Regions from separate parts of the Bacillus sp. FAU18 genome, predicted to be linked through region 2. Evidence: a T-box and tRNA genes for the amino acid it is inferred to sense, from the RefSeq annotation. Region 2 holds a T-box; the other holds one or more tRNA genes.
The links. The T-box of region 2 lies ahead of leuS (leucine--tRNA ligase). A T-box ahead of a tRNA ligase gene usually reads a tRNA of that ligase, here a tRNA-Leu.
Positions count from the first base shown of each region.

Region 1: it has a tRNA-Leu gene. The T-box ahead of leuS (leucine--tRNA ligase) is inferred to sense a tRNA for this amino acid. The anticodon was not compared.

Region 1 covers NZ_JBVYHZ010000004.1:85,152-97,331, reverse strand. Annotated here, with positions in the region: rRNA gene AC0OMU_RS11545 (16S ribosomal RNA) at 1-1,491, opposite strand, end outside; tRNA gene AC0OMU_RS11540 (tRNA-Ala) at 1,662-1,737, opposite strand; tRNA gene AC0OMU_RS11535 (tRNA-Pro) at 1,745-1,821, opposite strand; tRNA gene AC0OMU_RS11530 (tRNA-Arg) at 1,849-1,925, opposite strand; tRNA gene AC0OMU_RS11525 (tRNA-Leu) at 1,935-2,020, opposite strand; tRNA gene AC0OMU_RS11520 (tRNA-Gly) at 2,035-2,109, opposite strand; tRNA gene AC0OMU_RS11515 (tRNA-Leu) at 2,150-2,232, opposite strand; tRNA gene AC0OMU_RS11510 (tRNA-Lys) at 2,239-2,314, opposite strand; tRNA gene AC0OMU_RS11505 (tRNA-Thr) at 2,351-2,426, opposite strand; tRNA gene AC0OMU_RS11500 (tRNA-Val) at 2,431-2,506, opposite strand; rRNA gene rrf (5S ribosomal RNA) at 2,529-2,644, opposite strand; rRNA gene AC0OMU_RS11490 (23S ribosomal RNA) at 2,699-5,626, opposite strand; rRNA gene AC0OMU_RS11485 (16S ribosomal RNA) at 5,797-7,346, opposite strand; gene lysS (lysine--tRNA ligase) at 7,655-9,154, opposite strand; gene dusB (tRNA dihydrouridine synthase DusB) at 9,246-10,247, opposite strand; gene AC0OMU_RS11470 (helix-turn-helix domain-containing protein) at 10,271-10,480, opposite strand; gene folK (2-amino-4-hydroxy-6-hydroxymethyldihydropteridine diphosphokinase) at 10,432-10,935, opposite strand; gene folB (dihydroneopterin aldolase) at 10,932-11,294, opposite strand; gene folP (dihydropteroate synthase) at 11,287-12,144, opposite strand; gene pabC (aminodeoxychorismate lyase) at 12,126-12,180, opposite strand, start outside.
Region 2 covers NZ_JBVYHZ010000004.1:907,319-919,498, forward strand. Annotated here, with positions in the region: gene bioW (6-carboxyhexanoate--CoA ligase) at 1-58, opposite strand, end outside; gene AC0OMU_RS15705 (dienelactone hydrolase family protein) at 266-1,165, opposite strand; gene AC0OMU_RS15710 (LacI family DNA-binding transcriptional regulator) at 1,385-2,419, shown strand; gene AC0OMU_RS15715 (ABC transporter substrate-binding protein) at 2,453-3,733, shown strand; gene AC0OMU_RS15720 (carbohydrate ABC transporter permease) at 3,726-4,637, shown strand; gene AC0OMU_RS15725 (carbohydrate ABC transporter permease) at 4,634-5,464, shown strand; gene melA (alpha-galactosidase MelA) at 5,484-6,782, shown strand; gene AC0OMU_RS15735 (rhodanese-like domain-containing protein) at 6,804-7,115, opposite strand; gene leuS (leucine--tRNA ligase) at 7,231-9,645, opposite strand; T-box leader at 9,753-9,967, opposite strand; gene AC0OMU_RS15745 (DUF4257 domain-containing protein) at 10,070-10,405, opposite strand; gene ytvA (YtvA family blue-light photoreceptor) at 10,810-11,595, shown strand; gene AC0OMU_RS15755 (MDR family MFS transporter) at 11,832-12,180, opposite strand, start outside.

The DNA.
Region 1 (12,180 bases), 820 kb from region 2:
TCATCTGTCCCACCTTCGGCGGCTGGCTCCTAAAAGGTTACCTCACCGACTTCGGGTGTTACAAACTCTCGTGGTGTGACGGGCGGTGTGTACAAGGCCCGGGAACGTATTCACCGCGGCATGCTGATCCGCGATTACTAGCGATTCCAGCTTCACGCAGTCGAGTTGCAGACTGCGATCCGAACTGAGAACAGATTTGTGGGATTGGCTTAACCTCGCGGTTTCGCTGCCCTTTGTTCTGTCCATTGTAGCACGTGTGTAGCCCAGGTCATAAGGGGCATGATGATTTGACGTCATCCCCACCTTCCTCCGGTTTGTCACCGGCAGTCACCTTAGAGTGCCCAACTGAATGCTGGCAACTAAGATCAAGGGTTGCGCTCGTTGCGGGACTTAACCCAACATCTCACGACACGAGCTGACGACAACCATGCACCACCTGTCACTCTGCCCCCGAAGGGGACGTCCTATCTCTAGGATTGTCAGAGGATGTCAAGACCTGGTAAGGTTCTTCGCGTTGCTTCGAATTAAACCACATGCTCCACCGCTTGTGCGGGCCCCCGTCAATTCCTTTGAGTTTCAGTCTTGCGACCGTACTCCCCAGGCGGAGTGCTTAATGCGTTAGCTGCAGCACTAAGGGGCGGAAACCCCCTAACACTTAGCACTCATCGTTTACGGCGTGGACTACCAGGGTATCTAATCCTGTTCGCTCCCCACGCTTTCGCTCCTCAGCGTCAGTTACAGACCAGAGAGTCGCCTTCGCCACTGGTGTTCCTCCACATCTCTACGCATTTCACCGCTACACGTGGAATTCCACTCTCCTCTTCTGCACTCAAGTTCCCCAGTTTCCAATGACCCTCCCCGGTTGAGCCGGGGGCTTTCACATCAGACTTAAGAAACCGCCTGCGAGCCCTTTACGCCCAATAATTCCGGACAACGCTTGCCACCTACGTATTACCGCGGCTGCTGGCACGTAGTTAGCCGTGGCTTTCTGGTTAGGTACCGTCAAGGTACCGCCCTATTTGAACGGTACTTGTTCTTCCCTAACAACAGAGCTTTACGATCCGAAAACCTTCATCACTCACGCGGCGTTGCTCCGTCAGACTTTCGTCCATTGCGGAAGATTCCCTACTGCTGCCTCCCGTAGGAGTCTGGGCCGTGTCTCAGTCCCAGTGTGGCCGATCACCCTCTCAGGTCGGCTACGCATCGTAGCCTTGGTGAGCCATTACCTCACCAACTAGCTAATGCGCCGCGGGTCCATCTGTAAGTGGTAGCCGAAGCCACCTTTTATGTTTGAACCATGCGGTTCAAACAACCATCCGGTATTAGCCCCGGTTTCCCGGAGTTATCCCAGTCTTACAGGCAGGTTACCCACGTGTTACTCACCCGTCCGCCGCTAACATCAGGGAGCAAGCTCCCATCTGTCCGCTCGACTTGCATGTATTAGGCACGCCGCCAGCGTTCGTCCTGAGCCAGGATCAAACTCTCCGATAAAGTAGTTTGACTGACTACGCACATCGCTGTGCGATTTTTAAAAACTGAATTAACAGGTACGTTTTGTCTTGTTTAGTTTTCAAAGATCATTTTTTGTCCGCTTTGTTAAAGCAACTTTGTTAGTATACAATATCACTTCTTCAAAGTCAACAACTTTTTTAAAAAACTTTTGGTGGAGCCTAGCGGGATCGAACCGCTGACCTCCTGCGTGCAAAGCAGGCGCTCTCCCAGCTGAGCTAAGGCCCCATAAAAATGGTCGGGAAGACAGGATTCGAACCTGCGACCCCATGGTCCCAAACCATGTGCTCTACCAAGCTGAGCTACTTCCCGATTTCCCATCTATTCTATTAAAAGATATGGCGCGCCCGAGAGGAGTCGAACCCCTAACCTTTTGATCCGTAGTCAAACGCTCTATCCAATTGAGCTACGGGCGCAAAACATAATGCCGAGGGCCGGACTTGAACCGGCACGGTAGTCACCTACCGCAGGATTTTAAGTCCTGTGTGTCTGCCAATTCCACCACCCCGGCGTGGATGGTATAGTTGGAGCGGAAGACGGGATTCGAACCCGCGACCCCCACCTTGGCAAGGTGGTGTTCTACCACTGAACTACTTCCGCAGACAGGATGTCCAGTTTTTCTAACTGTTATCCTATATAATGCGGGTGAAGGGACTTGAACCCCCACGTCATAAAGACACTAGATCCTAAGTCTAGCGCGTCTGCCAATTCCGCCACACCCGCGTAAAATGGTGAGCCATGAAGGACTCGAACCTTCGACCCTCTGATTAAAAGTCAGATGCTCTACCAACTGAGCTAATGGCTCTTCTACAAGAGACTTGAGTATTATATCATATAAAAGTGGTGCCGGCAAGAGGACTTGAACCCCCAACCTACTGATTACAAGTCAGTTGCTCTACCAATTGAGCTACACCGGCATAATGGTGGAGGATGACGGGCTCGAACCGCCGACCCTCTGCTTGTAAGGCAGATGCTCTCCCAGCTGAGCTAATCCTCCATAATTGCACTAACGTGCAATTGCTTGGCGGCGTCCTACTCTCACAGGGGGAAACCCCCGACTACCATCGGCGCTGAAGAGCTTAACTTCCGTGTTCGGTATGGGAACGGGTGTGACCTCTTCGCTATCGCCACCAAACAAATTGAGAGTGTTCTCTCAAAACTAGATAACAGGTGTGACATCATTCAAAATATGGTTAAGTCCTCGATCGATTAGTATCTGTCAGCTCCATGTGTCGCCACACTTCCACCTCAGACCTATCAACCTGATCATCTTTCAGGGATCTTACTTCCTTGCGGAATGGGAAATCTCATCTTGAGGGGGGCTTCATGCTTAGATGCTTTCAGCACTTATCCCGTCCGCACATAGCTACCCAGCGATGCCCTTGGCAGAACAACTGGTACACCAGCGGTGCGTCCATCCCGGTCCTCTCGTACTAAGGACAGCTCCTCTCAAATTTCCTGCGCCCGCGACGGATAGGGACCGAACTGTCTCACGACGTTCTGAACCCAGCTCGCGTACCGCTTTAATGGGCGAACAGCCCAACCCTTGGGACCGACTACAGCCCCAGGATGCGATGAGCCGACATCGAGGTGCCAAACCTCCCCGTCGATGTGGACTCTTGGGGGAGATAAGCCTGTTATCCCCGGGGTAGCTTTTATCCGTTGAGCGATGGCCCTTCCATGCGGAACCACCGGATCACTAAGCCCGACTTTCGTCCCTGCTCGACTTGTAGGTCTCGCAGTCAAGCTCCCTTGTGCCTTTACACTCTGCGAATGATTTCCAACCATTCTGAGGGAACCTTTGGGCGCCTCCGTTACCTTTTAGGAGGCGACCGCCCCAGTCAAACTGCCCACCTGACACTGTCTCCCCGCCCGATAAGGGCGGCGGGTTAGAAGGTCAATACAGCCAGGGTAGTATCCCACCGATGCCTCCACCGAAGCTGGCGCTCCGGTTTCCAAGGCTCCTACCTATCCTGTACAAGCTGTACCAACATTCAATATCAGGCTGCAGTAAAGCTCCACGGGGTCTTTCCGTCCTGTCGCGGGTAACCTGCATCTTCACAGGTACTATAATTTCACCGAGTCTCTCGTTGAGACAGTGCCCAGATCGTTGCGCCTTTCGTGCGGGTCGGAACTTACCCGACAAGGAATTTCGCTACCTTAGGACCGTTATAGTTACGGCCGCCGTTTACTGGGGCTTCAATTCGCACCTTCGCTTACGCTAAGCGCTCCTCTTAACCTTCCAGCACCGGGCAGGCGTCAGCCCCTATACTTCGCCTTACGGCTTCGCAGAGACCTGTGTTTTTGCTAAACAGTCGCCTGGGCCTATTCACTGCGGCTCTCTCGGGCTTGCACCCTAACAGAGCACCCCTTCTCCCGAAGTTACGGGGTCATTTTGCCGAGTTCCTTAACGAGAGTTCTCTCGATCACCTTAGGATTCTCTCCTCGCCTACCTGTGTCGGTTTGCGGTACGGGCACCTCTCACCTCGCTAGAGGCTTTTCTTGGCAGTGTGGAATCAGGAACTTCGCTACTATATTTCGCTCGCCATCACAGCTCAGCCTTATGGGAAACGGATTTGCCTATTTCCCAGCCTAACTGCTTGGACGCGGATATCCAATACCGCGCTTACCCTATCCTCCTGCGTCCCCCCATTGCTCAAATGGTGAGGAGGTGGTACAGGAATATCAACCTGTTGTCCATCGCCTACGCCTTTCGGCCTCGGCTTAGGTCCCGACTAACCCTGAGCGGACGAGCCTTCCTCAGGAAACCTTAGGCATTCGGTGGAGGGGATTCTCACCCCTCTTTCGCTACTCATACCGGCATTCTCACTTCTAAGCGCTCCACCAGTCCTTCCGGTCTGGCTTCACAGCCCTTAGAACGCTCTCCTACCACTGTTCGAAGAACAGTCCGCAGCTTCGGTGATACGTTTAGCCCCGGTACATTTTCGGCGCAGAGTCACTCGACCAGTGAGCTATTACGCACTCTTTAAATGGTGGCTGCTTCTAAGCCAACATCCTGGTTGTCTAAGCAACTCCACATCCTTTTCCACTTAACGTATACTTTGGGACCTTAGCTGGCGGTCTGGGCTGTTTCCCTTTCGACTACGGATCTTATCACTCGCAGTCTGACTCCCAAGGATAAGTCATTGGCATTCGGAGTTTGACTGAATTCGGTAACCCGGTAGGGGCCCCTAGTCCAATCAGTGCTCTACCTCCAAGACTCTTACCTTGAGGCTAGCCCTAAAGCTATTTCGGAGAGAACCAGCTATCTCCAGGTTCGATTGGCATTTCACCCCTACCCACACCTCATCCCCGCACTTTTCAACGTGCGTGGGTTCGGGCCTCCATTCAGTGTTACCTGAACTTCACCCTGGACATGGGTAGATCACCTGGTTTCGGGTCTACGACCACGTACTCATGCGCCCTATTCAGACTCGCTTTCGCTGCGGCTCCGCATCTTCTGCTTAACCTTGCACGGGATCGTAACTCGCCGGTTCATTCTACAAAAGGCACGCCATCACCCGTTAACGGGCTCTGACTACTTGTAGGCACACGGTTTCAGGATCTCTTTCACTCCCCTTCCGGGGTGCTTTTCACCTTTCCCTCACGGTACTGGTTCACTATCGGTCACTAGGGAGTATTTAGCCTTGGGAGATGGTCCTCCCGGATTCCGACGGAATTTCACGTGTTCCGCCGTACTCAGGATCCACTCAGGAGAGAACGAAGTTTTGACTACAGGGCTGTTACCTCCTATGGCGGGCCTTTCCAGACCTCTTCATCTACCTCGTTCTTTTGTAACTCCGTACAGAGTGTCCTACAACCCCAAGAGGCAAGCCTCTTGGTTTGGGCTAATCCCGTTTCGCTCGCCGCTACTCAGGGAATCGCATTTGCTTTCTCTTCCTCCGGGTACTTAGATGTTTCAGTTCCCCGGGTCTGCCTTCTCATATCCTATGAATTCAGATATGGATACCACTCCATTACGAGTGGTGGGTTTCCCCATTCGGAAATCTCCGGATCAAAGCTTGCTTACAGCTCCCCGAAGCATATCGGTGTTCGTCCCGTCCTTCATCGGCTCCTAGTGCCAAGGCATCCACCGTGCGCCCTTTCTAACTTAACCGTTAAAAAGAATCACTATGTGATATCTTGTGTTACTAATTGAATGTGATGTCTACTGTTATCTAGTTTTCAAAGAACACGTTTCGAAGGAATGATCCTTCAAAACTAAACAAGACAGGGAACGTTCTGTTTATAAGACCCAAGGTCTTATATTCCGTATAATATCCTTAGAAAGGAGGTGATCCAGCCGCACCTTCCGATACGGCTACCTTGTTACGACTTCACCCCAATCATCTGTCCCACCTTCGGCGGCTGGCTCCTAAAAGGTTACCTCACCGACTTCGGGTGTTACAAACTCTCGTGGTGTGACGGGCGGTGTGTACAAGGCCCGGGAACGTATTCACCGCGGCATGCTGATCCGCGATTACTAGCGATTCCAGCTTCACGCAGTCGAGTTGCAGACTGCGATCCGAACTGAGAACAGATTTGTGGGATTGGCTTAACCTCGCGGTTTCGCTGCCCTTTGTTCTGTCCATTGTAGCACGTGTGTAGCCCAGGTCATAAGGGGCATGATGATTTGACGTCATCCCCACCTTCCTCCGGTTTGTCACCGGCAGTCACCTTAGAGTGCCCAACTGAATGCTGGCAACTAAGATCAAGGGTTGCGCTCGTTGCGGGACTTAACCCAACATCTCACGACACGAGCTGACGACAACCATGCACCACCTGTCACTCTGCCCCCGAAGGGGACGTCCTATCTCTAGGATTGTCAGAGGATGTCAAGACCTGGTAAGGTTCTTCGCGTTGCTTCGAATTAAACCACATGCTCCACCGCTTGTGCGGGCCCCCGTCAATTCCTTTGAGTTTCAGTCTTGCGACCGTACTCCCCAGGCGGAGTGCTTAATGCGTTAGCTGCAGCACTAAGGGGCGGAAACCCCCTAACACTTAGCACTCATCGTTTACGGCGTGGACTACCAGGGTATCTAATCCTGTTCGCTCCCCACGCTTTCGCTCCTCAGCGTCAGTTACAGACCAGAGAGTCGCCTTCGCCACTGGTGTTCCTCCACATCTCTACGCATTTCACCGCTACACGTGGAATTCCACTCTCCTCTTCTGCACTCAAGTTCCCCAGTTTCCAATGACCCTCCCCGGTTGAGCCGGGGGCTTTCACATCAGACTTAAGAAACCGCCTGCGAGCCCTTTACGCCCAATAATTCCGGACAACGCTTGCCACCTACGTATTACCGCGGCTGCTGGCACGTAGTTAGCCGTGGCTTTCTGGTTAGGTACCGTCAAGGTACCGCCCTATTCGAACGGTACTTGTTCTTCCCTAACAACAGAGCTTTACGATCCGAAAACCTTCATCACTCACGCGGCGTTGCTCCGTCAGACTTTCGTCCATTGCGGAAGATTCCCTACTGCTGCCTCCCGTAGGAGTCTGGGCCGTGTCTCAGTCCCAGTGTGGCCGATCACCCTCTCAGGTCGGCTACGCATCGTTGCCTTGGTGAGCCATTACCTCACCAACTAGCTAATGCGCCGCGGGTCCATCTGTAAGTGGTAGCCGAAGCCACCTTTTATGTTTGAACCATGCGGTTCAAACAACCATCCGGTATTAGCCCCGGTTTCCCGGAGTTATCCCAGTCTTACAGGCAGGTTACCCACGTGTTACTCACCCGTCCGCCGCTGACATCAGGGAGCAAGCTCCCATCTGTCCGCTCGACTTGCATGTATTAGGCACGCCGCCAGCGTTCGTCCTGAGCCAGGATCAAACTCTCCGATAAAGTAGTTTGACTGACTACGCACATCGCTGTGCGATTTTTAAAAACTGAATTAACAGGTACGTTTTGTCTTGTTTAGTTTTCAAAGATCATTCTGTCCACTTCGTTCAAGCGACTTTATTATTATAACTCGTTGACTCAGTGAAGTCAATAACTTTTTTTAAGTTATTTTTTCGTTATCGCCTTGTTTAGCGGCAACGAATAATAATATACCACCTAGTAAATAATAGTGCAATAGTTTTTTTGAAGAAATACTAAGGAATTTAAAAAGAGCGGCATCCTTTCTCTATGGAGGATACCGCTCTTCTTTATTAGCGTTGTCTCATTTGCGGGAATAACAGCACATCGCGAATAGAAGGGGCATTCGTCAGCAGCATAACCAGACGGTCGATACCGATGCCTAAACCTCCTGTTGGCGGCATACCGTATTCCAGAGCTTCAACAAAGTCTTCATCCATTAGATGAGCTTCATCATTACCGGCTTCACGCTCTTTTAATTGCGCTTCAAAGCGTTCTCTTTGATCAATAGGATCATTCAGCTCTGTAAACGCGTTGGCATGTTCACGGCCAACGATAAACAGCTCAAAACGGTCTGTAAAACGCGGGTCCTCAGGGTTTTTCTTAGCAAGAGGAGAAATTTCTACAGGATGCCCGTAAATAAACGTTGGCTGAATAAGCGTTTCTTCAATTTTTTGTTCGAAGAATTCGTTGATGATATGCCCTACTGTCATAGAATCTTTAATTTCTACACCATGTTCTTTTGCATATTCACGCGCCTGCTCAACAGTAACCTCTTCCCAGAAATCAACGCCGGTCGCTTCTTTGACTGCGTCAACCATATGGATTCTTTTCCACTCCGGTTTAAGGTCGATTTGCTCTTCCCCGTATTGAATCGTAGTTGTGCCAAGCACTTCTTGGGCGATATGAGCGACAAGGTTTTCAGTTAAGCTCATGATATCTTTATAGTCCGCATATGCTTCATATAACTCAATCATTGTAAATTCAGGGTTATGGCGTGTAGAGACTCCTTCGTTACGGAAAACACGGCCGATTTCATATACTTTTTCTAAACCGCCGACAATTAGACGTTTTAGGTGCAGTTCGATAGCAATACGCATATAGAGTGGAATGTCTAACGCGTTGTGGTGAGTGATAAACGGACGTGCAGAAGCTCCCCCAGGAATGCTGTGCATTGTAGGTGTTTCTACTTCTAAGTATCCATGATCATCAAGGTATCTTCTCATAGCTTGAATGATCTTGCTTCGTGTAATGAATGTATGTTTGCTGTCTGGGTTTACGATAAGATCCAGGTAACGCTGACGGTAGCGCTGCTCAACGTCTTTTAAACCATGGTATTTGTCAGGAAGCGGACGAAGCGCTTTTGTCAGCAATTCAAAGGAAGTTGCTTTAACAGACAATTCGCCTACATTTGTTTTGAAGACTTTTCCGGTTACACCGATAAGATCACCGAGGTCAGAAGACTTGAAGATTTCATATTGGTCGTCACCGACACTGTCTTTTCTTACGTAGATTTGGATTTGGCCTTCTAAATCCTGAAGATGGGCAAAGCCGGCTTTTCCTTTGCCGCGTTTTGTCATCATGCGGCCTGCGATTGTAACTTCAATCGCTTTTTCTTCTAACTCTTCTTTGGTTAGATCTTGATATGCCGAAATAACTTCTTGAGACTGATGAGTTCTTTCAAAACGTGCGCCGAATGGATCGATGCCGTTATCTCTCAGCTGATTCATTTTATCGCGTCTGACTTGCAGCTGATCATTCAATTCTTCATGGTTATGCTCTTCTTGACTCATTGTTATCACTCCATTACAGATATTGTTTCATGAAAAAAGCAGAAAAACTGCCAGCGTAAAACTAGCAGTGAGCAGCAAATAGAGGTAAGTATTATCCTACTTTTGCATTTTGAAGCTCTTTTGCCTCAACTTCAACCGTAAATGCATCTAAAAGCTGTACAAACTCTTCTCTCGTCTCGCAATGATTGATTTCATTACGAACGTTCGCATTGCCTTTTACGCCTTTCAGATACCATGCAGCGTGCTTTCTCATTTCTCTTACCGCTACGTTTTCACCTTTTAAGTCAATCAGACGGTCAAGATGCAGTTTGCATACGGCCATTTTTTCGCGTACTTGCGGCTCTTCTTTTAATTCACCTGTTTCAAGATACTGAACCGTACGGTAAATCATCCACGGGTTGCCCAATGCAGCGCGTCCGATCATCACCCCGTCTACTCCTGTCTCATCGAGCATACGCTTAGCATCCTGCGGTGTCTTAACATCGCCGTTTCCGATAACCGGAATCGATACTGATTGTTTTACTTCTTTGATGATATCCCAGTTTGCCGTTCCTTCGTACATCTGCACTCTCGTACGGCCGTGAAGTGCCACTGCTTTACCGCCCGCACGTTCTACAGCCTGTGCATTTTTCACTGCGAAAATGTGGTCTTCATCCCAGCCCATTCTCATTTTCACTGTAACTGGTTTATTAACAGCATCCACTACTGCAGAAACCATTTCGTAAATCTTATCAGGGTCGAGAAGCCATTTGGCTCCCGCATCGCATTTTGTAATCTTCGGCACGGGACATCCCATGTTAATATCAATGATATCAGCAGTTGTGTTTTGGTCTACAAACTTCGCCGCTTCCACAAGGGTTTCCTTTTTTCCTCCGAAAATTTGAAGGCTGAGTGGTTTCTCACGTTCATCGATATAAAGCATACCCATTGTTCTTGCATTGTTGTAAAGGATCGCTTTGTCACTGACCATTTCAGCGCATACCAATCCGGCTCCGAATTCCTTTACAGTCAATCTGAACGCAGAGTTGCAGACACCAGCCATAGGTGCGAGCACAACCCGGTTTTTCAATTGAATATCTCCGATTTTGAACAATTTTTCTCCTCCTTTCATTTGTTCTATTTTTCTGGCGGCGCCAATTCGTCCGCACTTATATTTAAAACATCTGCTGCATCTTGAATGATGGCAGCTGACGGCAATCGGTTTCCGCGTTCAATTTCGCCGAGAATAGAAACTGATATACCTAATGCTTTTGCAAATCCTTCTTGAGTATAACCTTTCAGCTTTCTGAATGCACGAATTCGTCTACCCCAGATTTCTGCTTCCATACTCTTACACCTTCTTGGTCTGTTTCGGCGTTTGTAGCCTCTTTTTCAACCTGCTGGCAAATTTCCGCAAGAGGCGCAAGGACAAACAAACGCTCATACATTCTCGGATGCGGAACAATTAGTTGCTCTGTTTCAATATTTTCACGATTAAATAACAAAATGTCAAGGTCTGCCGTCCGCGGCCCCCATCTTACTTCCCTTGTTCTGCCTAATTCATTTTCTATCTGCTGCGTCAGTTCAAGGAGTTCAAAAGGGTTCAGTGATGTCTTGATTTCAACAGCCATATTCAAAAATTCAGCTTGGTCTTCGTATCCGACCGGGTCAGTTTCGTAAATAGACGACACTTTAGTGACTGTCACCGCAGCATGCTGAAGCAGTAAAGCCACTGCTTGCCTTAAATACGTTTCTCTATCTCCAATATTAGATCCAAGTGCAATATAAGCTATGTTGTTCATGACTTTTTTCTCGTAATTTCAATTGCTACTGATTTATAGTGTCCGGGAATTGGCGGGTCTGGCTTAATCACTTTCACCGTACATTGCTGAACAGGCTGAAATTTTTCGAGAACAGTGCCAGCAATACGTTCCGCCAGCGTTTCTACCAATTTTACAGGCTCCCCTTCCACGATATCTTTACATACGTGATAGAGCTCAGCATAGTTGATCGTTTGCTCAAGGTCGTCTGTTTGTCCAGCTTTGCTCAAATCCAGCTCAGCAGTTAAATCGACTTTAAACCGCTGGCCAAGCTTGTTTTCTTCTTTGAACACACCGTGATATCCGTAAAACTCCATACCTTCTACATAAACTTTATCCATGGTGCACCCCTCCCTTATTCAGCATCGCGTCCATCATTTTCGCCATTCTGGCAATTTGCTTTACATCATGGACCCTGACAATGTCACAGCCTTTTTGAATGCCGAGACACACAGTCGCGCCTGTGCCCTCAGCCCGCTCCTCAGGCGGAAGATCCAGAACACGTCCGATGAATCTTTTTCGGGAGGTTGCCAGAAGAACCGGATATCCCAACCCGCTGAAAATCTCTAGTTTGTTCATCACTGCCAGGTTATCGTGATAGGTTTTCGCGAAACCGATACCGGGATCAAGAATAATGTTCTTCTCGTCTACTCCGGCCTCAACAGCAATTTTTACACTCTCCATTAAGTCCGACAGCATATCCGGCAATAAGTCATTGTAGTTTCTTTCAAGGCGGTTATGCATGAGAACAATTGGAACATTATGTTCAGCTGCAACGGAAGCCATCTTCGGATCATGTTTGGCACCCCAAATATCATTGATAATGGATGCGCCGGCTTTCACTGCTTCATCTGCGACAGAAGCCTTGTACGTGTCTACAGAAATAGGAACACCAAGCTCTTTCGCAATCCGCTCAATCACCGGAATGACTCTGGACATCTCCTCATCCTCAGATACGCACTCAGCGCCAGGCCTTGTCGATTCCCCTCCGATATCAATGATATGGGCACCATCATCGATCATCTCTTTCGCGTGCAGCAGCGCCTTGTCCAAGCTGTCATATTTTCCGCCGTCCGAGAAAGAGTCAGGCGTTACGTTTAAAATTCCCATCACCAGCGTCTTCTCTTTATATGATAAAGCACTGGGCTTAGTGTGGATTACTTGTGTTTGATCTATTGTTTGCTGCGCCATGCTCTTCCTCCCTTTTCATGAATCATGTTCTTTATT
Region 2 (12,180 bases):
CATGAGATCCATTCATAGAAGCCCTCATTCTGACACTATAAAAAGTTTCTTCTTGCATCATTTCTCGCCCTTTCACTGATAACTGAAGAACGTGCAGTGCTTCTCATTTTAATTGTTAACCAATTATATTTAAAGGTTAACAATTAGAATATATTATTCTCTCCTGTTTCTGTCAATAGAAGAAAGCATCGATTTATGCAGTTGGTTAAAAGGAAACAAAAAGACCGTTTGTGTGAAAACGGTCTTTTTCGATTTCTTATAACAATCACAGCCACTTTTGCAAAAACTGGACAGCTTCATGCCTCATAACTGCTGTTTCGAAATGTCCCGAAGCAGAACGGACCACTCGGTAGCAATCAGAAGCTCCCTGTCCAGCATAGACAGCTGTCAATTCTTTTTCGATTTTGTCCACGCCCTCGGCCGGCGTTAACCGATCGTGTACACCAACAAGACTAAGGTGCGGGCGCGGCGCTATCAGGCCTTGTATCTCCGATGCGGAAAAATGCTTTGCAAGCGATGGGACGTAATAATAAAAGCCGTGCCTGTCAAGATTCTGTGTTTTGATCAGCACGTGATGATCCACCTGGCTGCACAAATCCACACACACCTTAATCCGGTCATCGAGCGCCGCTGTCCACCACGCCAGCAAACCTCCCATAGACATGCCGATGGTTCCGATCCTGTCAGGCTGAACATCAGAGCGTGACTGCATATAGTCTAACGCACTTAAACTGTCATAAATCATCATCCCCCACATCACTTTTCCGGTGAGAAGCATTTCTTTAAATATCTCGCTTTCCGCTTTTCCCCGCCGATCTCCAAATCCCCAATGATCAATCGCAAGAACGCCGTATCCGAGTGAAGTAAGCTCATCAGAAAAAGAAGGCATTTTCAAATAATCCGCTCCCTCAATCAGCTCACTTTTCCCCCTATCATACTGGCCCCCATGCGAATGCTGAAACAATACGGCTGGGCACGGTCCTTCTGTTTTCTTCGGCTTCACAAAATAAGCGGGCACCTTTTCATGTCCATTTAAATCGAGCAGGAGCGTTTCAACAATATTTTCTTCTCTTTCTTCAATACGTAATGTCTCAACACTGATTGGCCTCCGATCAGGCAAATCACCAAGCAATCGAAACAGTTGCTTTCTTCTTTCGGCTCTCATCCCATCACCCTTCCTTATTCGCTTACTTCACATTTACGAGACAGATCTGGGTTCCCCTTTATTTTTCCAACATAAATCACATCATTTACTAAATTTTTAGTAAATATAACGAAATATTCCGAAAACAATTGTTGTAACCGCTTACTTTTATATGATAGTATCAATTTATCAAAAACAGATGAGTTAATATTTTACTAAATATAGATGAGAGGGATACCCATGGTTCGTATTAAAGATATCGCATTGAAAGCTAATGTTTCCAGCGCAACTGTGTCCAGAATTTTAAATGAAGATGAGTCGCTTTCTGTTGCGGGCGAAACGAGACAAAGAGTCGTCAACATCGCTGAAGAGCTTGGTTATCAAACCGTTGCCAAACGCCGAAAATCCCGCGGGCAAAAACAGCTGGCCCAGCCGCTGATCGGTGTGCTGAGCTGTCTGTCCCCTGATCAGGAAAGGCAGGACCCTTATTTTTCTTCCATTCGGAAAGGCATTGAAAAGGAATGCTTTGAACAGGAAATTTTTATTACAAATTCGATTCATCTCGGCTCCTTTCAGGAACATATTCTTCGGGAATTGGATGGTGTCATTGTCATCGGCCGTGTTCATGATGAAGCGGTTAAGCATATCAGCGGAAGGCTGGAGCATGCCGTATTTATCAATCATTCACCAGATCCGCAAGCATACGATTCGATTGGAATCGATTTTGAATCGGCTTCACGCCAGGCGATTGATCACCTTTTCGACTTAGGCTACAAACGGTTAGGCTACATTGGCGGACAAGAAAAAGAGCATACGCTGAAGGACGGCCAAAGCATTCGCAGAACGATTGAAGACAAACGCCTGACCGCTTTTTTGGAGTCAGCCGCCCCCCAGCCTGAGCATGTGCTGATCGGAGAATACAGCATGCGTGAGGGCTATCGCCTGATGAAGAAAGCAATCGATCAAGGCCATCTGCCGGAAGCATTCTTTATTGCCAGCGATTCTATGGCGATCGGCGCATTAAAAGCGCTGCAGGAAGCCGGACTGCAAGTGCCGCGGGATACCGCAATCGTCAGCTTTAACGGCATTGAGGAAGCTGAATTTGCCAGCACGCCTTTAACGACGGTGAAGGTATACACAGAGGAAATGGGCCGGACAGGCGTAAAACTGCTGCTTGACCGTCTCAATGGCCGAACGCTTCCCCAACATGTCACCCTGCCTACAACATTAATCGTAAGACAAAGCTGCGGATGTACAGCAAAGGAGGTGACATAAGCAAAGATTCATCACGATGATAAGGAGGAAAAGATGAAACACACTTTTGTTTTATTTCTCTCTCTTATTCTGCTTGTTCTGCCCGGGTGTTCAGCAGAGAAAAGCTCAGCAGATACCGCAAAAAAGACGTTAACCATTTATTCTACAATGTCAACCGACAGTGAAAGAGATACGTTCAGAAAACTAGCGGCAGCATTCGAAAAGGAACACAGTGACATTCATGTCAGCCTTCATTTCCCAGGCAATGACTATGAAAATATGATGCGTGTCAGAATGGCGGCCAATGATTTGCCAGATCTATTCGATACACATGGCTGGGGGAAAATCAGGTACGGTGAATATACAGCGGATCTCCGGGATATGGAATGGACTCAAGATCTTGATCCCAATTTAAACAGCATCCTCAAAAATAAAAGCGGAAAGGTGTATGCCTATCCGATCAATCAGGCAAAAGACGGTCTGGCGTATAACCGCAATATTTTAGACCGTTACGGCATTGCTCCGCCGGAAACCATGGATGACTTTATCAAAGCACTGAGAACGATTAAAGAAAAGAGCAAGGGAAGCATTGTTCCCTTCTGGTTTGCCGGCTATGACAAAAGCTCATTCGCTCAATATTACGACCAATTCGCTACACCTCTTCTCATCACAGACCCTGCCCATAATGAAAAAAAACAGCTTATCAACGGCACTTTTCAATGGAGTAAATTCACTTATTTATCAAAAATCCTCAAACAAATGCAGCAAGAAAAATTGATCAATATCGACGCCGTAACGGCAAAAAAATCACAGCTCATTGAATTAATGGCCCAAAACAAAATCGCCTTTACAATGCAAGGCGGCACACTCGGCCAAGACGTTGCCCAGATCAACTCTAACGTCGAGGTCGGCATTATCCCGACACCTGCCATACATCCCGGTGATGACCCGATATGGATCGGCGGTGAACGCTACACCCTTGCAGCATGGAAAGATTCGCCTCAATTAAAAGAGGCAAAAGAATTTATCGCATTTATGGCCCGCCCGGCCAATGCCAAACAAATGGCTGAAGCCACATCGCTTCCTTCAGGGCTGACCAATGTGAAAGCTGATATTTTCTACGCAAACGATTATGAGCATTATCAAGATGTCAAAGTCGAGCCTTACTTCGACCGTTTATACTTGCCAAACGGAATGTGGGATGTCCTGGGCACGGTCGGACAGGAGCTGGCGGCTGACATTTTGGCGCCTCAAGACATTTCGCAGAAGCTGGGAAGAGAATATAAACGACTCAGGGAGCAATCGGAAACACAGGGAGCTGAAAACAATGAGTGAGATCGCAAGGGACGTTCATGTGAAACAGGTTAAGCCAAAAAAACAGTCCTCACTTTGGTGGATGTACATTCCTGCTTTGCTCTCCGTTCTGGTCTTTATGATTTATCCGTTTGTGAAAGGCACATTGATTACCTTTACAAACTGGAACGGCTTTTCACAAGTTTACCAATGGGTTGGATTCGCGCAATATGAAAGGCTGTTTTCTGATCCTGATACTTGGCATATCTTAAAAAACACTCTGCTTTACGGGCTTGGCAGCACCTTTTTTCAAAATGTGGTCGGGCTTCTGTACGCTCTGCTCTTAAATCAAAGCATTAAAACGAAAGCGGTAACAAGAACAATTGTGTATTTGCCGGTGATGATCAGCCCGCTCATTATGGGCTACATTTGGTACTTTTTCTTCTCCTATGACGGAGGCGCGCTCAACGATTTGCTCGGGGTCTTCGGCATCAGCCCTATTAATGCGCTCGCCAGTCCCTCGCTCAATCCATGGATCATTGTCATGATTAACACCTATCAATATGTCGGGATCGCTATGGTTGTCTACTTAGCCGGTCTGCAAAGCATTCCGAAAGACTACTATGAAGCGGCGCAAATGGATGGCGCGAAACAAGGCCAGCAGTTTTTTACCATCACGCTGCCGCTGTTAATGCCCTCCATTACCATTAATATGGTCATCAACATTATCGGAGGCTTAAAGCTGTTTGACGTCATCATTGCACTCACCGCTGGCGGCCCCGGAAATGCGTCACAATCCATGTCCACATTTATGTATGATTTGTATTTCAAACGGCAGGATGCCGGCTATGCCGCAACGCAAGGCATATTTATGGCATTTGTCATTTTGATCATCAGCTTTTGCGCGCTTGCGTACTTTAAAAGAAAGGAGACGGAAATGTCATGAGAGCCGCCCGTACAAAAAGCATGCGGATCATTACGCTTCTTGCAGCCATTGTGGCCTGTGCGCATTTTATTCCTTTTTATATCCTGCTGACCACTTCATTGAAAGCAAAAGGAGACTACAGTTCGAAATGGATATTTCCAGCCGACATCTCCTTTCATAATTTTTCAGAGGCGTGGGAGCGCGCTTCGCTAGGAAACTCTTTTATAAACACCATGATCATCACAGGTTTTTCTGCCTTGTTATTAATTATATTCGGCTCACTTGCCGCCTACCCGCTTGCCCGGCGGGAAACGAAACTGAATAAAGCCGTTTTTGCCTTGCTGATTTCCATTATGATCATCCCTCCGTTAACGTCCATGGTTCCTTTGTATCGAATGGTTGTGGACGCCGGAATGGTCAATACACACGCAATCGCCATTTTCATTAATACAGCGGCTTACATGCCGTTAACCGTATTCTTGTATTCAGGCTTTATCCGATCGACCATTCCAAAAGAGCTTGAAGAAGCCGCAAGAATTGACGGCGCAGGCATGCTGAAAATCTTTTTTATGATTGTGTTTCCTCTGCTGAAGCCGATCACTGCGACCATCTGTATTATTTCTTGTGTCTTTATTTGGAACGACTATCAATTTGCCATTTTCTTTTTACAAGATCAAAAGGTTCAGACATTAACAGTAGCCATGGCAGGTTTTTTCGGAGAAAACGCAAACAACCTTCATTTAGTTGCCGCAGCGGCACTGATGGCAATGCTGCCGATGGTTGTTCTGTTTTTGGCGCTGCAAAAATACTTTATTGCCGGCCTGTCTTCCGGAGCGGTAAAGGGTTAACTTTAAAGGGGGAAGCAATATGAAGAAGATTACATTTATCGGTGCAGGGAGCACGATTTTCGCCAAAAATGTTTTGGGAGACTGCCTGTTAACAGAGGCACTGAATGGATTTGAGTTCGCTCTTTACGACATTGATCCCAAACGCCTGCAAGAATCCCAGCTCATGCTCGAAAATCTAAGAGACCGTTATAACCCAAGTGTGGCCATCAATAGCTATGATGACAGAAAACTCGCCTTGCAAAACGCAGGCTATGTCATCAATGCGATTCAGGTTGGAGGATACAAACCGAGCACAGTCATCGATTTCGAGATTCCTAAACGGTATGGGCTGCGCCAGACGATCGCCGATACAGTCGGCATTGGCGGGATATTCAGATCTCTCAGAACAATCCCGGTCTTATTTGATATCGCAAAAGATATGGAGGAAATGTGCCCTGACGCATGGTTCTTAAACTATACAAATCCAATGGCCACTCTTACAGGCGCCATGCTCCGCTATACCAATATCAAAACAATCGGGCTCTGCCACAGTGTTCAAGTGTGCACGAAGGATTTATTTAAAGCTCTCGGAATGGAGCATGACGGAATTGAGGAACGCATCGCAGGCATCAATCATATGGCTTGGCTTTTGGAAGTCAAAAAAGACGGCACAGATTTATATCCAGAAATCAAAAGGAGAGCGAAAGAAAAACAAAAAACAAAGCATCATGATATGGTGCGGTTTGAATTAATGGATAAGTTCGGCTATTATGTCACGGAATCGTCCGAACATAACGCAGAGTATCACCCATACTTTATTAAACGGAATTACCCTGAACTGATCAGCGAGCTGCAAATCCCGCTCGACGAATATCCGAGAAGGTGCGTCAAGCAAATTGAAAATTGGGAGAAAATGCGGGATGATATCGTCAATAATAAAAACCTTACGCACGAACGCTCAAAGGAATATGGTTCAAGAATTATAGAGGCAATGGAAACAAACGAACCATTCACCTTCGGAGGAAACGTCTTGAATACAGGGCTGATCACCAACCTTCCTTCAAAAGCGGTTGTGGAAGTGACATGCGTCGCCGACAGAAAAAAAATTACACCGTGCTTCGCCGGAGAACTGCCTGAGCAGCTTGCAGCCTTAAACCGGACGAATATTAATACACAGCTGATGACAATCGAAGCGGCTGTCACACAAAAAAAAGAAGCGGTTTACCAAGCTGCAATGCTTGATCCGCATACAAGCGCGGAGCTTTCCATGAAAGACATCATCTCCATGTGTGACGATTTATTTGCAGCACACGGCGATTGGCTTCCGGAATACAAATAAAAACTAGGGGACTGCTCTCCCCTAGTTTTTTGGTTTTGTTTCGCCTTCCCAGGCCATCATGCCGCCTTCAACATTGACTGTTTTAAAGCCTTGCTCATCCAGGTACTTGCAGACGTTCATGCTGCGCATTCCTGAGCGGCAGATAAATACGTACTCTTTGTCTTTATCAAGGGTTTCCATTTTTTCAGGAATATCCCCCATGCGAATATGAACGGCTTGCGGGATCATGCCTTCCGCTACCTCTTCATCTTCTCTGACATCAATTAAATATAATTCTTCGTCCGCCTCAATTTTTTCTTTCAAAGCGGCTGTGCTGATTTCTTTTATTTCCAAAGAAAACACTCCTATTCACAGTGATCATGTTCAGTATATCAAAGTCAGCTGAACGATTGCTATTCTGAGACTGATGAAAAAAATCCCCTTTTGGCAAAGGGGATTTTTTCTAGGCTTAGTTTGCCACAATATTGACAAGCTTCCCAGGCACCGCGATGATTTTCCGAATCGTTTTGCCTTCAAGCTGCTCTTTGACCTTTTCATCTGCTTGAGCAAGCTGTTCCAGCTGTTCTTTCGTTGCATCGGCAGGAACCTGTAATTTCGCTTTTACTTTTCCGTTCAGCTGAACAACGATTTCAACTTCATCATCCACAAGTTTTGTTTCATCATATACAGGCCAAGCTTCGTAGGCAATTGTGCCGGAATGGCCAAGCTTCTCCCAAAGCTCTTCCGCTAAGTGTGGCGCGATAGGAGAAAGAAGCTTCACGAAGCCTTCCATATATTCTTTCGGCAGTTCTGATGCTTTATAAGCTTCATTAATAAAGACCATCAGCTGGGAAATACCCGTGTTGAAACGAAGGCCTTCATAATGGTCTGTGACTTTCATAACCGTTTCATGATAGACGCGCTCCAATGTTTCACCCGCGCCTTCAACGATTTTGCCATTAAGCTCACCGCTGTCTTCAATAAATAGGCGCCATACACGGTCAAGGAAACGGCGCGCACCGTCTAATCCTGATTCAGACCAGGCGATTGAAGCATCAAGAGGTCCCATGAACATTTCGTACAATCTCAGCGTATCAGCACCGTGAGAGGACACGATTTCGTCAGGGTTGACAACGTTCCCTTTAGATTTACTCATTTTTTCGTTATTTTCGCCGAGAATCATTCCTTGGTTGTACAGCTTTTGGAACGGTTCTTTCGTCGGCACTACGCCGATATCATAAAGGAACTTATGCCAGAAGCGGGCATACAGAAGGTGAAGCACGGCATGCTCTGCACCGCCGATATACATATCGACCGGAAGCCATTTTTCCAATTTTTCTGGTGATGCCAGCTGCTCCGGATTGTGCGGATCAATATAGCGCAAGAAATACCAGCAGCTTCCCGCCCATTGCGGCATTGTATTCGTTTCTCTTCTTCCTTTTTTCCCTGTCTCAGGGTCTGTGACTTCCACCCACTCTTTAATGTTCGCAAGCGGTGATTCGCCCGTTCCGCTCGGTTTGATTTCATCCGTTTTCGGCAAAATCAGCGGCAGCTCCTCTTCAGGGACAGCTGTTGACGTTCCGTCTTCCCAATGAATGACCGGAATCGGCTCGCCCCAATAACGCTGGCGGCTGAAGAGCCAGTCACGAAGACGGTACGTCACTTTCTTCTCACCGTTTTTCGTTTCTTCCAGCCAAGCGATCACTTTCTCAATCGCTTCCTGTTTGTGAAGGCCGTTCAGGAAATCAGAGTTCACGTGCTCGCCGTCGCCAATATAAGCTGCTTCCTCAACATTCCCGCCTTTTACGACTTCCTTCACCGGAAGGCCGAATGTTTTGGCGAATTCAAAATCACGCTCATCGTGGCCAGGAACTGCCATGACAGCACCTGTTCCGTATGATGCAAGAACATAATCCGCAATCCAAATCGGCAGTTTTTCTCCGTTTACAGGATTGATCGCATACGCTCCTGTGAATACGCCTGTCTTTGTTTTCGCAAGATCTGTGCGTTCTAGGTCACTCTTTGATTGAATTTCTTTGATATAAGCTTCAACAGCTTCTTTTTGCTCTGCCGTTGTGATGTTTTCCACCAATGCGTGTTCCGGGGCAAGGACAGTATATGTAGCGCCAAACAGCGTATCTGGTCTTGTTGTAAACACCGTAAAGGAATCATCATGTCCATCTATAGCAAAATGAACGTGAGCGCCTTCCGAACGGCCGATCCAGTTGCGCTGCATATCTTTAATGCTTTCCGGCCAATCAAGCTCTTCCAAGTCCTCAAGGAGCCTGTCCGCATAAGCGGTGATTTTCAGCATCCACTGCTTCATTGGGCGTCTCTCTACCGGATGGCCGCCGCGTTCGCTCTTGCCGTCAATGACTTCTTCGTTGGCAAGAACCGTACCGAGCGCAGGGCACCAGTTTACAGGCACTTCGTCAACGTAAGCAAGGCCTTTTTCGTATAGCTTTAAGAAAATCCATTGCGTCCATTTATAGTATTCAGGGTCAGTCGTATTGATTTCGCGATCCCAGTCATATGAGAAGCCAAGCGCTTGAATTTGGCGGCGGAAGTTATCAATATTCTGCTTCGTAAACACAGCGGGGTCGTTCCCTGTGTCAAGCGCGTATTGTTCAGCTGGCAGGCCGAATGCGTCCCAGCCCATTGGATGAAGGACATCATAGCCCTGCATGCGCTTCATGCGGGACAGAATATCCGTAGCTGTGTATCCTTCAGGATGGCCGACGTGCAACCCAGCTCCAGACGGATAAGGAAACATGTCCAGCGCGTAAAATTTTTGTTTTTCATTATTATCAAGAGTGGCAAATGTCTTGTTTTCAAGCCAATATGTTTGCCATTTCTTTTCTATCTCTTTGTGCTGAAAACTCAAAGTAAAAACCTCCTTCTGATTGAATACGGCGTGTATGGTTCAAGTATTGACGGGAAGGAGAGGATTATTCAGAATATTCCCAAACTAAAAAAAACTCCCTCATCCCTAAAAGGGACGAGAGACTTTCGTTTTCCCGCGGTACCACCCTCGTTAGCGCGGCATACGCCGCACTCACTTGATACTTTTAACGCAGTTATGCGTCAGCGGCTTTTCACCGCTGCAACTCTGAGGTGAGTTCGGAAACAAACTTGATTGACTTTCACCAGCCGTCAACTCTCTGCAACAATATCTGTTTCTTACTGCTCCTCTTCATTGTTCTTATCGCAACCGTAATCTAACTGTATTTTATAGAATTCTGTTCATAAGTGCAAGCAGGTTTGTATACAATGGGAATGTACCCTGAACGGGCGAAGATTGAGGACAATTATTCGGGTGGAGTTTTAGTTTGACGTTTGGACTCGGCCGGCTCGCCGCCGCTGTTCAGTTCTCTCACAAAGTCAAAACTTCTGAGAACAGCTTCACCGCCGTAGCCTGAGATAATGGATAAGATGACAAGTTGAATTCCTGAATCGGGGTCAGCGGATAATACAAGTAAAATGGAAGCTGTCATTCCGATAAACCAATCTTCCAAAAATCCAAGGTAGATAAACCGCTTCGTCATTCTGGGCTTCTCCAGTCTGCCTCTCTTTTTCACATGACCGAGAATCCCCATGATTCCTCCAATTACACAAGCAATAAGTACCTGATGCAGCATCTTCATCATCACCTTCCTAAAGCCCTTATTTCGTAAAGCGACTTCAGGCCATCCAGCCCCCTTAAACGATTCCGATGATTTTCGATATCTACATACCGGCAAATCTGTAAAAAGCTTGTTTCTTCCATTATATGTGAACACATGATCGGTAAGCTTGATGCATTGGATTCATTTTTCACCCAGTGACATTTACCTAGTCACCTATTTAGCATGTAGAAAACCTTTCCGTTCATATGTTCAAATTCTGTTCTTATTTTTAGTGTATACGAGGACAAGCCCTAATGACAAACAACAAACTGCACTTGCTTGAATCAGAACATGTGTTGTGCTACGGTTACTGTAGAATTCATTTTTAAAAAGGGGAATATCAGGCTTTCGCATAGCAAGCTGACGGCCTAAGGGGGATTTATATGGCTAGTTTTCAATCATTTGGGATACCAGGACAGCTGGAAGTCATCAAAAAAGCGCTTGATCACGTGCGAGTCGGTGTGGTAATTACAGATCCCGCACTTGAAGATAATCCTATTGTCTACGTAAATCAAGGCTTTGTTCAAATGACCGGCTACGAGACCGAGGAAATTTTAGGAAAGAACTGCCGCTTCTTACAGGGGAAACACACAGATCCTGCAGAAGTGGAGAACATCAGAACCGCTTTACAAAATAAAGAACCGGTCACCGTTCAGATTCAAAACTACAAAAAAGACGGAACGATGTTCTGGAATGAATTAAATATTGATCCAATGGTTATAGAGGATAAAACGTATTTTGTCGGAATTCAGAAAGACATCACCAAGCAAAAAGAGTATGAAAAGCTTCTCGAGGATTCCCTCACGGAAATTACTGCACTTTCAACTCCTATTGTCCCGATTCGCAATGGCATTTCAGCTCTTCCGCTAGTCGGAAACCTGACAGAGGAGCGATTTAATTCCATTGTTTGCACATTGACGAATATCTTATCAACATCCAAAGATGATTATTTGATCATTGATTTATCCGGATTGGCCCAAGTGAACGAACAAACGGCCGACCAAATTTTCAAGCTGAGCCATTTGCTGAAATTGACCGGAACCGAATTAATCATTACTGGCATTAAGCCTGAATTGGCCATGAAAATGAATAAACTGGATGCCAATTTTTCGTCGCTGAAAACATATTCAAATGTAAAGGATGCCGTTAAAGTGCTTCCGATTATGTAAAAAGATCCCGCTCATCCGGCGGGATCTTTCAGATTGTTGACAAAATCCTAAAATGGTTTTCATTTTAGGATTTTGTCATCTTTTCAGCGTGATTGAAAACCCTTGAAGTCTAGGAAGGACGAGCATAGGAGCGGAGCGAATGTTCTAATTCGTGAGCACCGAAGCGCAGGCCTGACAACGAATGCGAGGGTTTGTCGACACGCTGAAAGATCCCGCTCATTCGGCGGGATCTTTTATTATGAAGAAATTGATGCCTGCTTATTTGTTTCTTTAGCTGATTTTAGCCGTTTGTCATATAGAAGCGTTGTGGCAATACTGATCAGCAGCAATACCAACAGAGATAAAACAAGGGCCTTAATGCCGTAATGATCGACAAGCACTCCTCCGAACAGGGGACCAATCATTCTGCCGCCTGTCGCCGCACTGTTGACAAAGCCTTGATAAAAGCCTTCTTTCCCTTTAGGGGCAAGCTGATTGGCAATTGTCGGCACAGCAGGCCAAACAAGCATTTCTCCGATCGTCAGGATCACCATCGCAGCGAGAAACATCGGAAATTGCTTTGCAGTCAGCAGCATGCTGAAAGAC